DNA from 2 places in the Capillibacterium thermochitinicola genome. Region 2 is predicted to be linked to the other one. Evidence: a T-box and tRNA genes for the amino acid it is inferred to sense, from the RefSeq annotation. Region 2 holds a T-box; the other holds one or more tRNA genes.

Region 1 (7,379 bases), on a different contig from region 2:
CCATACCCTTCTCGATGATCAATGATACCTATGAAGAATTCGAGAATTTGAAAGATACTCTTATCCTATCCTCAAAGACGAAAAAATCCGCACGATCAAAATTCTTTTTGAGATCACCCCGAAGGTCGCCGGTCAGGATGTCACCCTCACCTATCCGGGAGAGATCACCCTGGAGCAAGATATTGCCATCGCCATCGACTACATAACTTATGCTTCCTCCGCCGAGGGGCCGGAGGGGTCGGTGGAGGTTCCCGAAGAGCTGCCCCTGGAGATTAAAGCGTCAGATATCTTCTTTAAGCTTGAAAATAACAGCCCGGTGGCACTAACCGTTGAAGTCTGGTTGTCGCCAAACCCGATCAATCGCGAACAGCCGGACGCCGATCCGGAAGCCGTTAAAAACTTGTTGCACATCGCGGCCAACAAAGAAGAAACCTCCGTCTTAAAACTAGACCCGGACGAGTTCACCCGGCTCGTCGAATCGAAAACCATCTACCATCTGATCACTTTCGTCAACGATTCCGAGGGTCAAGGCCAGATTGAGAAAGACGATTATCTGAAGATCACCAGCTGGGCAAAGGTAACCTGTACCGTGAATAAGAGAGAGGGGAGGTAACGGCGGTGGTTAGAAAAGCATATGGTTTGATCCTTTTTATACTGGTTGTCACCGGTTTGCTCGCGGTATCCGCCGCTCCCGCCCGGGGCTTCACCTATGATAACCCGGCGGAAGAGGCTTTTACCAAGACCCATTTTGAATTACTCCTGCCGGAAATGGCTGTCGGGGCGAAAAACAATCTGTTCACTTTAAGCAATATCAATATTGATCTGACCAATCCTGGAACAAAAGCGGACTTTTTGGGCCAAATGAGCGGCGGCCAATTTAAAGCCGATTTTACCTCGCAGCTCAAGACCGGATTGACCATTGGCCGTTTCTCCGCTTACCTTCGCCCGTTTGCCACCGGTTCGCTCCGTCTGGCGTCGGGCCTGCCCGAGCTGGTCTTTGTCGGCTACGGTCCCCACGATAACGGAACAAACAAAGTTTATAATCTGGCGGGCACAAAAGCCAACAGTCTGGCCGGCGTCGCCCTGGACTTTAAATACGGCCATCCGGTTAAGCTCGCCGACGGTTCCACATTAGGCATCGGTGTTACTTTCCACTACATCAAAGGTTTAGCCATGTTTGACGCGGAGATCACCAGCGGTACCCTGACCGTCGATCAGATCGGGGACAGTACTATTAGAACGAAGGGACAATGCTATTATGTGGACCTACCCGTTGCCGAAGACGGGGCGGACCTCGGTTCTTTCTTTACAAATACCCCCGGCAGTGGTTTCCTGCTTGATCTGGGCGTCGCCTATGAGCGGGACCGCATCCATGCCGGATTGGTGCTGAAAAATATCGGTGCTTTGAAATGGCGGACGGTTAACCAGGCCTCCATCAGTTATGAAGGAGCCGTTGAAACGGGTCCGGAAGGTACTGAATTCTTAGGCGACGACCCGGTTACCGAAGAGAAGACCATTTCCGACTACACCATGGGGTTACCGTTGGTTCTCCAAATCCACGGTTCTTACCAGTTGTACAAGAGCCTCTACTGGAACGTGGGGATGGAGACCGGTTTTGCCGACGGCTGGGGCATCTCCAGTGTACCCTGTTTGCAAACCGGCCTGGAGTGGCGGCCCGGCCGCTGGATCCGTCTCGCCGCTGATATAAGTTATCATGACCGGCATTTTAACTACAATACTTTGCTGGAACTACAGCTCTTCTTTTTATGGACCCGCTTCCAGTTGGGGTGGACGCATGAGATGGGCGGGCTGAACGCCGCCGCAATGCTGGCCCTCCATTTCTAAACCACAGTTGGTAGGTGCGATTCCAGCAAGGCAAAATATAAGGACCTCCGTCAAACGGGGGTCCTTTTTACTGGTTTGTCTTTGCCATACGAGCCTGAAGATGCTTCAGGTAAGGAAGGCTGCTTTTCTCATTTTATAACTTTAAACCTTCGCCGCCGCCATTGGTTTTTCAGCTTTTCCGCCCAGCCCTTCCCGGGATAGTTATGGGTCCACGCCCAGTAGCGGAAGCCGCGGGCAAAGGGACCGTGGCCGGTAAAGAGGTAGGCGACGGCAATACTGCTAACAGCGGCGAGCGCGAAGAGGAGATTATAACCTAAATAGTTAAAAAAGATCAAGCCGGCATGAATCCAGGCCAGCCACTGGGCTTGGATTGGAATCAGCCCCCAAAACAAGAGCTCCCGGTCGGGGTACAGTTTGGCCCATACCCAAGTCAGACCGGTCAGGGGCAGCCACAGACCGGTAACGGGAATATTCCGGCCAAAAACCCAGGAGACGAAGGCCAAAGCCAAACTGGTCACCCCCGTTGCCAAGCCCAGGAAAAGACCGTAGGTTTGTCCACCCCAGGTGCGTTCCAGGCTGCCGCCGATAAACCATAACCAGAGGAGGGCAAAAAGATCGCCAAGGCCCCAGTTGACCAGAGGATAGGTCAACAGAGTCCAAGGCCGCCACCACCAACGCAATGTTTGAAAACGAAATAAAGAGAAGAGATTGATCCGGAACAAAGACAACAGATGGTGGCCGAGGAAAAGAACGAGACTCAACACAATAATCCCTTTGGTCAGCGGAATATATTCACGGTACAGAAAACGCCGGAAATTCCTTACGTACTGGTTCATCTTTCCTCAAACAACCCCCGTCCACAGTTTTCACATAACGTCACCCCGGAGTCGCCCTTCTTGACCTTTTCCAGAACAGCAGGGGGGATAATCATATGGCAAAAGCCACAGGTTTTTTCCTTGACCGGTACGACGACGATCCCCTTCAATGCTTTGGCGGAACGTTGGTAAAACCCCAATAAACTCTCCGGCAAAGCCCGTTCCAGATCCGCCACTTCTTTTTCCAACTCCGTACAGCGTTTCTGGAGGGAATTAACCCGCTGGGCGACCTCTTCCGCCGCGGCCGTCAGTTTGGTTTGGAGCGCCTCAACTTGTTTTTGCGCTTGGGCCAACTCCTGTTCTTTGGTTTCCAACAGATATAGCTGGTTGAGGATCGTTTCCTCCCGTGCCGCTTTGGCCGTTTGGTACTCGGCGATCCTCCTTTGCAGCTGTTCCAGTTCTTTCGGGGCTGAAATCTTTCCACTGTACAAAGTGGTCTCCAGGTCACGAAGCTGCGCTTCGTAATCCCGGCATTCCCCTTCCAATCGTCGATTCTCCATCTTCAAGCGAGTACGTTCGTTCTGAATCTGTTCGACCTCTTCCCTTGCCGTCAGGACCTGGTTTTCCAGGTCGGCAAGCACCCTTCGCCCTTCCCAAGCGGCAAGCTCATCCACACAAGCCGCTAGGCGACGCCGGGCCTCCTGATAACGATATAATAACGATAAATCCCGCTTTTTGTCCATCATTAACTACGGATTGCACCCAGCAGATCTTTATAAGTGTCGATATCCATCCCGATCTCGGACCGGCGGGCGACAATATCGGAGCCCTTCTCCTTAGCACACTTGACACACCGTTTGGTTTCCGGTAAAGCCTCCAGCCGCTCCGCTGAAATAACTTTACCACATAGCTCGCACTTTTTGGCCATTTTGAAACCCTCCTTTGTAGTCCCGGTTAGCCGTAACGGCAGGCACCAGGCCCCTCCCTTCATTGCCACTAATAGAATGAGTAGGGTTTTATGTAGTGTTCACTAAGGTAGATCCGTGCTTTAAACTCAGGCGTCAATGACTGGTCTTTTTCTAAATATTCCTTAATCCGTTTTAGGCCAACCGCCTCAATGGTGTGGTGTCCCACTTCCACTATGGTCATCCCGAGCTGCTCGGCATGGAGAAAATCATGGTAACCCAGATCGGAGGTGATCAGAACCTCCGCCCCTTTCCGTTTCGCCTGGCCCAGGTATTTACCGCCGCTGCCGCCGATCACCGCGATCTTACTTACCGTTTCCCGCGGAAAACCGCCCCACCGCAAGGTTTCGTCGTTAAACAAGGTCTTGACCTCCGCCAAAAAACCGGAGAACGGTTGCGGTTTCGGTAACCTTCCGACCCGCCCCAGTCCGGCGCGGCCGCCTTTTTGGACGACCGGGTAGAGGTCGTAAGCCACCTCTTCGTAAGGATGGGCGGCCAACATCGCTTTGATAATGCTTTCCCGTTTCCGGGCCGGAATAATCGTCTCCAACCGCACCTCCGGAACGGAAGAAACGGCGCCGACTTCACCGAAAAAGGGATTGGCCCCGTCGCGCGGTAAAAACGTCCCCACCCCTGAAGTCCGGAAAGTGCAATGGCTATAATTGCCGATCCAACCGGCACCCGCCGCCGTCAAAGCGGCAAAAACCGGTTCGACGTGGTCTTCCGGGACATAGACCACCAGTTTAAGGTGTTCTTCGGCCCCTTCTTCCACCGGTTCCACCTGGCTGAGCTGTAAAAGTTCGGCCAGGTACTGGTTTAAGCCGTCAGCGGCCCGGTCAAAATTGGTGTGCATGGCATATACAACAAAACCCCCAGCAATCATCTCCTCCCAAACCTCGCCTCCGGGCCGGTCAAACTGGAGATTATTGAGGGGTTTAAAGATCAAGGGGTGATGAGTGACAATCAGATTTGCCTGTTTCTGCCGGGCCTCAGCCAGCACCGCCGCGGAAAAATCCAAAGCCAGTAAAAGACCGGTGACTTCGCGGTCGAAGCGGCCAACCTGTAAACCGACGTTATCCCAGGATTCGGCCAACGCCAAGGGTGCCAGTTCTTCCAAGATCGAGGTAATCTCCCGCACAGTCGGCATTCATGTTCCACCTTCTGTTTGCGTCCCAACAGTTTGCTTTTTATAATAATATAAACCAAGGACTGTACATGATAACTTTTAATTTACTATTTTCGCGGTTGTCCCCGCATTTCCTTCTTGCCCCGCAATCTTTTCGGTGTATTACCTTTATTTACCAATCCAACAGGGCCTCGCCACCGGCGGAGCCGCATGATAACAAAAAAAAGTGGTGACCTGCCACTTTTCTCCAATAAGCATCTTAGATTTATTGGTGGGCCCACCTGGATTCGAACCAGGGACCGATCGGTTATGAGCCGACTGCTCCACCGCTGAGCTATGGGCCCAAACAATTATGGCTCCCCGAGTTGGATTCGAACCAACAACCGCCCGGTTAACAGCCGGGTGCTCTACCGTTGAGCTATCGAGGAGTTTATTGCGCAACGTAAATTATACCCCCTTTTTTTCCTTCCGTCAAGGGTACCGGCGCCTATTCCAGAAAATCCTTCAGCTTCTTACTCCGGCTGGGATGACGCAGTTTCCGCAAGGCTTTGGCTTCAATCTGGCGGATCCGTTCTCTGGTCACCCCAAAGACCTGGCCAACTTCTTCCAAAGTCCGGGCGCGTCCGTCTTCCAGACCAAAACGGAGCCGCAAAACCTTCTCCTCCCGAGAAGTCAAAGTGTCCAGCACCTCTTCCAGCTGTTCTTTGAGCAAGCGGAAAGAAGCGGCTTCGGCCGGGGCCGGCACATCCTGGTCTTCGATGAAATCGCCCAGATGACTGTCTTCTTCTTCCCCAATCGGCGTCTCAAGGGAGACCGGCTCCTGTGCAATCTTGATGATCTCACGGACCCGCTCCACATTCATGCCCATCTCTTCGGCAATCTCCTCCGCGGTCGGTTCCCGTCCCAGCGTCTGCAAAAGCTGCCTGGAAACGCGGATCAGTTTATTGATGGTCTCCACCATATGGACGGGTATCCGGATCGTCCGCGCTTGGTCGGCGATCGCCCGCGTGATCGCCTGCCGGATCCACCAGGTCGCATAGGTGCTAAATTTAAACCCTTTGTGGTAGTCGAATTTTTCCACGGCTTTAATCAAGCCCAGGTTACCTTCCTGGATTAGATCAAGAAACAGCATGCCCCGGCCGACATACCTTTTGGCGATACTCACCACCAGACGCAGGTTGGCTTCGGCCAGCCGCCGTTTGGCGTTTTCATCACCGGCCTGTGCCCGGCGCGCCAGTTCCAATTCGTCTTCCGGCGACAAAAGGGGCACCCGCCCGATCTCTTTCAGATACATCCGGACCGGATCGTCCAACGCAATGCCTTCCGGGAGGGAAAGATCGACATCGTTCTCTATTTCACTGTCGCTTACCTCGCTGTCCTTGGGTTCCTCATCTTCAGCCACAAAATCAATGCCTTTACTGGTCAAAAGTTCGTAGATCCCGTCAATTTCCTCCGGTGCAAGATCGATGTGGTCAAAGGTGTCCATGATGTCCTTATACGTCACCACACCCTTTTTCTTGCCTAAAGAAAGGATCTCATTGATCGCGGCTGCTTTGAGTGCTTCGTGCTCTTCTTTCCCTTTCACTTGCTCATCCAAGGACAAATCAGCCTTTTTAACCTCTTTTTCTTTACTCACTTTTTCAATCATCCTTCCCAGAGAAAACCGGAGAAATAATCGAGTAATCGTAATCAAATTTTATATTAAGCCAGAGAAGGTTGGAAACTCTTCCCGGAGTTTCTTATGGAGTTCGTTTAATAACGCCAAGTTCTCCTGCAACTTAAGCGGAGAAACCCCTTCCACCTGCCCATCCAGGCTCACCGCCACCTCTTGTTCCAAACGGCGGATCTCCTCGGTTAGCTGGCGCTGGCGCAGTCGCTTCAGACAACCGTCCAGGTCAACCGGCAAGGGGTTCATCTGGTTTTCGGCCAACAGCTCCATATATAAGCCCCGGATTTCCGGAGGGAAAGCGTCAGCCGGTGGCGGCCACTCTCCGGACAGATCCCACTCCACCAGTTGCTGCCGTAAACGGTCGTAAAGCGGGGCGGAGAACTTGATCTCTATTAACGTTCTTCTTATTCGCGCAAAAAAATCTTTCTCCTGCAAACAGCCCCGCAAAAGTTCTCTTTCCAGCGGTAAAAGTTCCTTTTCCCCCGCCAAAGCGTCCGGTTGTCGCCGGCGGGCCGGGGCAATATCATTAGTATGCCGCTGGTTGTTTTTTATATCCAAACGTTGTTTATTTTTCCTTAAATTGTACTTGTATATGCGCCATTGGTCGTAAATGGACGCTTCGGAGACCCCCACTGCCGCTGCGGTTTGCTTAAGGTAGGCCTCCCGGGCGATTTCATTTTGCATCTGCGTGAGGAGCGGGAAGACCCGCTGGACCGCTTGGGCCTTTCCGGTCGGGGTCGCAAGATCTGCTTTCTCAAGAATATATGCCAGTTTAAAGGTGAATAGGTCAACACTCTCCGCCACGTAGCGCCGAAAACCCGCGGCTCCTTCCTTCTTCAACAGGGAATCGGGATCTTCGCCGGCCGGCAAACGGACCACGCGGACCTCCGCCCCCGCCGCCGCCAGGAGATCCAGTCCCCGGATCGTTGCCGCCTCCCCGGCCGCATCGGCGTCGTAGG
Region 2 (7,379 bases):
TCCAATGGGTTAACATTGCAAAAATCGGGTTTTATCTGTAATATGACCAAAAAAGCGCATAAAAAAAACCCCCTTAATGGGGTGATTTTTCTTGGTGCCGAAGGCCGGACTCGAACCGGCACGCTTTTGAGGGCGGTAGATTTTGAGTCTACTGCGTCTGCCAATTCCGCCACTTCGGCACGGGTTTTAAACATCTTCGACCTTCATTGTAACAAAGAAGGCGGCCGCTGTCAAGGATTTATCATGGTCCAGAAAACGGTTTTTCGGGAGATCCTTGGGCGAAAGGAACTGGCCGGCTCTTTAAAAAAGGGCGGTAAAAACCGCCCGGAATCAAATGGCATTGTCCAGAGACAGATTGGCCTTTGGTGCGGTCAAGGCCGGAGAAAGGATGGGTTGGCGAGAAACGAGTTTAATCGGTGGTAAACTCATTTCTTTAGTATTAAGATATTCCGGTGGCCGGAAAAGGGCCCTCCGCCAAGAGCATAAAATTGAGAAAGGGGATTGAACGAGTAGTTCATTCGTGTTCTTGGCTGTATGGAAGACGGGGGGCGTCAGTGCCCCTCCGCCCATTTCACGGCGGACAGTCCCTGCAAAGCGCCGGTTAAAGCGGCACGGTTGCTTTCCGGAACATGGACGGTCAGGCTGACCACCGCGCCGTACTCCTCCTTGACAAGCTTGCCTTCGTAGGTCTGGAGCAGACGGTTGACGACTGGTAACTGCGGGTACGGCAGCGTCAAGGTCAGTGTGAAGGTGGGGCGAAAAGGACGCCGCCCGGCGGCGAGGAGTGTTTGTAGGGCGGTGGAATGGTAGGCGTCGATTAAGCCCCGGACACCCAGTTTTTTTCCGCCGAAGTAGCGGGTGACCACCACCACCGTATTGGTGAGCTCCTGTTGCAGGATGGCGTTGAGAATCGGCCGGCCGGCGGTCCCGGACGGCTCCCCATGGTCGCTATAGTAGGTGACCGGGTTTTCGCCCAGGCCGATCCGGTAGGCGAAACAGTTGTGGGTGGCCTGGGGATGAACTTCGGTTTTGATCCGGCCAATAAAGGCCTGGGCTTCGTCGGCATCGGCCACCGGCGCGGCGTGGCCGATGAAGCGTGAACGTTCGATCTTCTGTTCCCACGTCTGTTCCTGGGCGACGGTAAAGTATACTGGTTCCATCGTTCACCTCATAAAATCCATGTCAAATCCTTAATCCATTATTCCACATTTGGGGGAAAGATTCCTTCGCTTTAAAGCTTGGGAAGACGGCCGCCGCCGGAGGGGCGGGGCAAAAGGCAAGCATTGACTTTCCAGTAATCTTCGGCTACAATAAAGAATGATCTTTGCGCAACGCAAGCGTTTAAGGTAAAAACTCAGGATGAAACAGGCGAGGAAAGGACGAGTAATGCCGTAACGGGTAACAGAGAGTCCCCGGGTGGTGGGAAGGGGATAACCACGACCGGCATGAAGATCAGCCTGGAGCCTCCGGGCCGAACGGGGAGTAAGTCCGGACGGAAGCCACCGTTAACGGGCAAGAAGTGGGTGGGATCAATGGCCACCGGGCCTTGGTCTTCACCAAATTGGGTGGTACCACGGTCGATCAAACCGTCCCTTTGCGGACGGTTTTTCTTTTTTTAACTATCTTTTCTAAATTTATACAGTTTGGCCTCCGTGAGGCCGTAGGGCTTGGTTGAACACTTGATTTCGTCTTTTATGTATTGATCGAATCGCCCAGTTTATCTGGGTGAAAAAAGTTTTGCCAGGGAAAGGAGTTTGACTGATGATGGGTGGAAAGTTTCGAGAAGTCGATGTCAAGAGTCCGGCGCGTCAACGGGAAGAAGCAATTTTGGAACAGTGGTTGGCCCAAGATATGGTGAAATTGAGTGTGGATGCGCGGAAGGGCGCACCCTCCTTTATCTTTTACGAGGGCCCGCCGACCGCCAATGGACGGCCCGGCATTCACCATGTCCTCGCGCGGACGATCAAGGATACGGTCTGCCGTTACAAAACCATGGAAGGTTATCAGGTCAACCGGAAGGCCGGTTGGGACACGCACGGCCTGCCGGTGGAGATCGAAGTCGAAAAGAAACTGGGGCTCTCCTCGAAACAGGGGATTGAGGAGTACGGGATCGAGGCCTTTAACCGGGAGTGCCGCGAATCGGTCTTTACCTACGAAAAGGAATGGCGGCGGATGACCGAACGGATCGGTTACTGGATCGATCTGGATAATCCCTACATTACCTTGGATAACGATTATATCGAAAGCGTCTGGTGGATCCTGAAGCAATACTTTGAGGCCGGGCTGATCTACGAAGGGTACAAGATCATGCCGTACTGCAGCCGGTGTGGGACCCCCCTGGCCTCCCACGAGGTTTCCCTTGGTTATAAGGAAGAAAAGATCAATTCGATCTATGTCCGCATGAAGGTCAAGGGCAAGGAGAACGAGTACTTTCTGGTCTGGACCACGACCCCCTGGACGCTCCCGTCCAACGTGGCCCTGGCGGTTAATCCGGCCTTCACTTACGTGAAGGCGCGGCGTCCCGGTGACGACGCGGTCTACATTCTGGTCCGCGAGCGGGTGACGCCGGTCCTGGGGAAAGAGGCGGAGATCCTCGAAGAGGTAAAGGGTGAAGACCTTTTGGGAACCGAGTATGAGCAACTCCTCCCCTTCCTGAAAGCTGACGACCCGGCCTTCCGCGTTTACGGCGCCGACTTTGTCTCCACCGAGGATGGGACCGGCATCGTCCACATCGCACCGGCCTTTGGTGAAGACGACTACCAATTGGGGCGCAAGCATAACCTGCCGGTGTTGCAACCGGTGGATAAGGAGGGCAAATTTACCGCCGAAGTTCCGCTCTGGGCGGGCCGCTTTGTCCGGGACGCCGACGAGGAGATCACGGACCATTTGAAGGCCGAGGGGAAACTCTTTAAGAAGGAGCGGATCACCCACTCCTACCCCTACTGCTGGCGGTGTGATACGCCCCTCCTCTACTACGCCCGTCAATCCTGGTATATTGCGGTGACGAAATATAAAGACCGTTTGGTGGCCAACAACAAGAAGATCAAATGGTATCCGGAGCATGTGGGGAAAGGCCGTTTCGGCAACTGGCTGGAGAACGTGATTGACTGGTCCCTCTCGCGGGACCGTTACTGGGGGACGCCGCTCAACATCTGGCGCTGTGAAAGCTGCCGGCGGCTGACGGCGGTCGGCTCCCGGCAGGAACTGGCCGAGCGGGCCTTGGAACCGGTGGACGTGGCGAACCTGGACCTCCACCGGCCCTATATCGATGAGGTGCACCTGAAGTGCGAATGCGGCGGGCGGATGACCCGGACGCCGGAGGTCATCGACTGCTGGTTTGATTCGGGTTCGATGCCTTATGCCCAGTGGCATTATCCCTTCGAGCATAAGGATGATTTTGACAAGCTGTTCCCGGCCGACTTTATCTGCGAAGGGATCGACCAGACGCGGGGTTGGTTTTACTCGCTCCTAGCGATCTCCACATTCCTCTTTGACCAGCCGGCCTTCAAGAGTGTGGTCGTGAACGACCTGGTCTTGGACAAGAACGGACAAAAAATGTCCAAATCCCGGGGGAATACCGTCGACCCCTGGAATCTGTTTGACAAATACGGGGCCGACGCCACCCGCTGGTACCTGCTGGCGGTTTCGCCACCCTGGATGCCGACACGGTTTGACGAGGAAGGGTTGAAGGAGGTCGCCGCCCGGTTCTTCGGGACCTTGTTGAACGTCTATGCCTTCTTCACCCTCTATGCCAATATTGACGGGGCCGATCCGGAAAACTACGACGTCCCGGTGGCCGAACGGGAAGAGATCGACCGCTGGCTGGTCTCCCGGTTTAACTCGGTCACCAAGCAAATTCGGGCTGACATGGCCGAATACGAACTGACCAAAGTGGTCCGGGCCATCCAAAACTTTGTGATTGACGACCTCTCCAACTGGTATGTCCGGCGCAACCGCGAACGGTTCTGGGCGCCGGAGATGAACCAGAACAAAAAAGCGGTCTACCGCACCTTATGGGAAGTGCTGGTGGGTGTGGCCAAGTTGATGGCTCCCTTCGCCCCCTTCCTGGCGGAGGACATCTACGGCAACCTGGTGCGCGGCCCGGCGAAGCAGCCCTCCGTGCACGTGGAGTATTACCCGGCACCCGACGAAAAGCTGATCGACGTTGAGCTGGAACGGCACATGGGCCTGGTGATTGATCTGGTCTCCCTGGGACGGGCCGCCCGGAACCGGGTGCAGATCAAAGTCCGGCAGCCCCTGGCTGCGCTCCGGATTGACCGCAAGCACGAAATGCTGTTGAAGCCCATGGAGGATCTGGTGAAAGAGGAGTTGAACGTCAAAGCCATTCACTACGTGGAGGCACCCGACGACTATGTGGACTATACAGTGAAGCCCAATTTTGCCGTCCTCGGTCCGAAATACGGTCCTTTGATGAAACAGATCGGCCAGGCTCTTGCGGCGAGTGCCGCCGTGGACTTGGTGAAAAAGTTGCGGGCCGACGGCCAGCTCACCCTAACGGTGGACGGCAAGACGGTCCAATTGACGGCGGAGGATCTGGAGATCCGGACGGCGGACCGGCCTGGTTACGCCATGGAGGCGGACCGGGACAACTATGTCATCCTGGAGACCACCCTGACGCCGGCGCTCGTCCAAGAAGGGCTGGCCCGGGAGATTGTCTCCAAGGTGCAGAATATGCGGAAAAATGCCCAGTTTGAGTTGACGGACCGGATCCGGATCACCTACTGGGCGGGCCCGGAAGTATCCGCCGCCATTGAGGCTTACCAAGCCTATATCCAGGAGGAGACCCTGGCGGTGGCTATCGAAAAGGCGGCCGACCAAAACGGGGACTTGACTGAATGGGATATTAACGGGTATCCGGCCGGGTTGAAAGTGGAAAAGATATAAGCAACGATGCTTTGGGGACAAGGAAGGATCCCTCTGGCGACAGAGAGATCCTTTTTTGTCCTTGGTTGCGTTTTTCGAAAATTGATCCTATAATAAAGAGTATTTCAGAATTTACTAATGGATTTATCCAGGCACACTTAGGGGCAATTTACTCTACTGGGGGAAGCGAAAATGCGGATTGTCGTTGTCGGCCTTGGCCGTGTTGGTTATAACATTTCAAAAGCCCTCTCCGAAGAAGGCCATGATGTGATTATTATCGATAAGGACCCGGAGGTTTTAAAGATTGCGGCGGCCGATCTGGATGTGATGACGGTGGCCGGTAATGGGGCCAGCGCGCGGATTTTGGAAGCGGTGGATATTAAAAACGTCGATATTATCCTCGCCGTCACTGAAAATGATGAGTTAAACATGATTGCCTGTATGACGGCGAAACAAAGCGGGGTGCCAATGACCGTGGCCCGGATCCGCAACCCCGACTATACTTCCTATCATCCTTACATCCTTTCCTATTCCCATTACGGCATCGACCGGATTATCAACCCCGAACACTTGGCCGCCCAGGAGATCTTCCGTTTAATTGCCGTGCCGATGGCCACCGATGTCGAGTATTTTTATGATGGGAAACTTAGTCTCGTCGGGCTTAAGGTCACCCAGGAGATGGAGATTGCCGGCCAGCGGATCGCCGACCTTAACCTGGACCGGTTTACCATCGTTGCGGTCGCCCGTGAGGGGAAAGCCCTGATCCCGCGGGGGGAAACCCGCCTCTTACCCAACGATAAAATCTTAGTCCTTGGGGAGACCTTTGGGTTCCAACACTTAAACGGCTTGACCAAAAAGAAAACCCCGGTGTTCCGGCGGGTGGTGATCGCCGGCGGGGGCTTAATTGCCCAGTATTTTATCCGTCTGTTACTCCAAAAGAAGAAAAGACCGGAGATTGTCGTCCTCGAACCCGACCCGGAGCTCTGTGCGGCGCTTGCCGCCGAGTTACCCGGATGTGAAATCATCTGCGCCGATCCGACCAACAAGGAGGCTTTGGAAGAGCAAAATTTGGGCCCGGATGATGCTTTCGTTTCCCTCCTGGGGAAAGAGAGCAATAATCTGATGGCCAGTCTTCTGGCTCGCAAACTCGGCGTGCAAGAGGTGATCTGCGAGATTGGCCGGGAGGATTATATCCCCCTGGCCGACACCGTCGGGGTGACGGCGGCCATCACGCCGCGGCTGTTGACTGTAAACACCGTTCTGAAGCTTGTGCGGAAAAGCAATATTGTCCATATCAACCTCTTGCAATCGGGGGACGCCGAGATCCTGGAGGTGATCCCGGAGCCCAATTCCCCGGTGACCAAAGGGAAACTACGGGATCTGGGGCTTCCCCCCGGGATACTGATCGGCGCCGTGATCCATGAGGATCAGGTCATCGTACCCCGGGGCGACACCTGGATCCACCCGTCGGATCATGTGATTGTCTTTGCCCTGAAAAAGCTGGTTCCAGAGGTGGAGAAGCTGTTTTACCACTAATAAGGAGCAGGATAAAAAATGAGGTTGCGGTTGGTTCTAAACCGGGTGGGCAAAATCCTAATCTTACTGGCGATGGTAATGTTTATCCCTTTGGGAGTCGCCCTTTTCTACCGGGGAAGCGATGCCTCGGCTTTCGTGTATAGCATTGGCGTTACTTTACTGGCCGGGGGATTACTGGCTTTAATCAAACCGGAGGGGGATTTCCGGCGGCGGGAAGGGTTGGCGGTGGTCGGCCTTGGCTGGCTCCTGGTGACCGCCTTTGGCGCCCTGCCTTACCTTTGGTCGGGAACGACCCTAACCTATACCGACGCTTTTTTTGAAACGATGTCCGGGTTTACTACAACCGGCGCTACGGTTTTAGCAAATGTGGAGGGGACCGCCCGGGGAATTCTCTTCTGGCGAAGTCTAACCAACTGGCTGGGCGGGATGGGCATCATTGTCCTTTCCTTAGCCCTTTTTCCCGCTTTACGGCAAGGGGTTTTTCTCTACGAGGCGGAAGTACCCAGTCCCTTCCCGGACAAAGTAGTGCCCCGCCTGCGGACAACCTCGGTTGTCCTTTGGTTGATTTATAGCGGGTTCACTCTTCTGGAGACCATTATCCTCCGCTTGGCGGGGATGTCATGGTATGAAGGGGTGACCCATGCGATGGCCACGCTCGCCACCGGCGGCTATTCCACCCGGAACATTAGTGTGGAGGCCTTCCATAGTTGGCCGATCGAGCTGATTTTTATTGTTTTCATGTTTTTAGCCGGACTTAATTTTTCCCTTTACTACCGGATCCTGAAGAAAAGAACGCTAAAACCGTTCTGGCAAAGCACAGAAGTTAGAGTTTTTTGCGGGGTGATTCTGGTCGCCTCCCTTTTGATCACTATAGTGTTAGCCGGCCAGTATAGTCTCCCTTGGGTGGAAGCCGGCCGCCGGGCCCTCTTTCAGGTTGTTTCGGTCATTACCACCACCGG

Evidence for each region. The T-box of region 2 lies ahead of ileS (isoleucine--tRNA ligase). A T-box ahead of a tRNA ligase gene usually reads a tRNA of that ligase, here a tRNA-Ile.
Region 1: it encodes a tRNA-Ile, which carries the amino acid that the T-box ahead of ileS (isoleucine--tRNA ligase) is inferred to sense. The anticodon was not compared.

Annotation. Positions count from the first base shown of each region.
Region 1 is NZ_JAAKDE010000004.1:10,338-17,716, forward strand. Features, by position in the region: gene G5B42_RS02240 (hypothetical protein) at 1-206, shown strand, start outside; gene G5B42_RS02245 (hypothetical protein) at 242-613, shown strand; gene G5B42_RS02250 (DUF5723 family protein) at 619-1,845, shown strand; gene G5B42_RS02255 (rhomboid family protein) at 1,974-2,681, opposite strand; gene G5B42_RS02260 (zinc ribbon domain-containing protein) at 2,678-3,403, opposite strand; gene G5B42_RS02265 (TraR/DksA C4-type zinc finger protein) at 3,406-3,588, opposite strand; gene G5B42_RS02270 (Nif3-like dinuclear metal center hexameric protein) at 3,657-4,772, opposite strand; tRNA gene G5B42_RS02275 (tRNA-Ile) at 5,021-5,095, opposite strand; tRNA gene G5B42_RS02280 (tRNA-Asn) at 5,105-5,179, opposite strand; gene rpoD (RNA polymerase sigma factor RpoD) at 5,239-6,336, opposite strand; gene dnaG (DNA primase) at 6,448-7,379, opposite strand, start outside.
Region 2 is NZ_JAAKDE010000005.1:10,848-18,226, forward strand. Features, by position in the region: tRNA gene G5B42_RS03350 (tRNA-Leu) at 93-179, opposite strand; gene G5B42_RS03355 (IMPACT family protein) at 552-1,160, opposite strand; T-box leader at 1,363-1,597, shown strand; gene ileS (isoleucine--tRNA ligase) at 1,762-4,905, shown strand; gene trkA (Trk system potassium transporter TrkA) at 5,077-6,420, shown strand; gene G5B42_RS03370 (TrkH family potassium uptake protein) at 6,439-7,379, shown strand, end outside.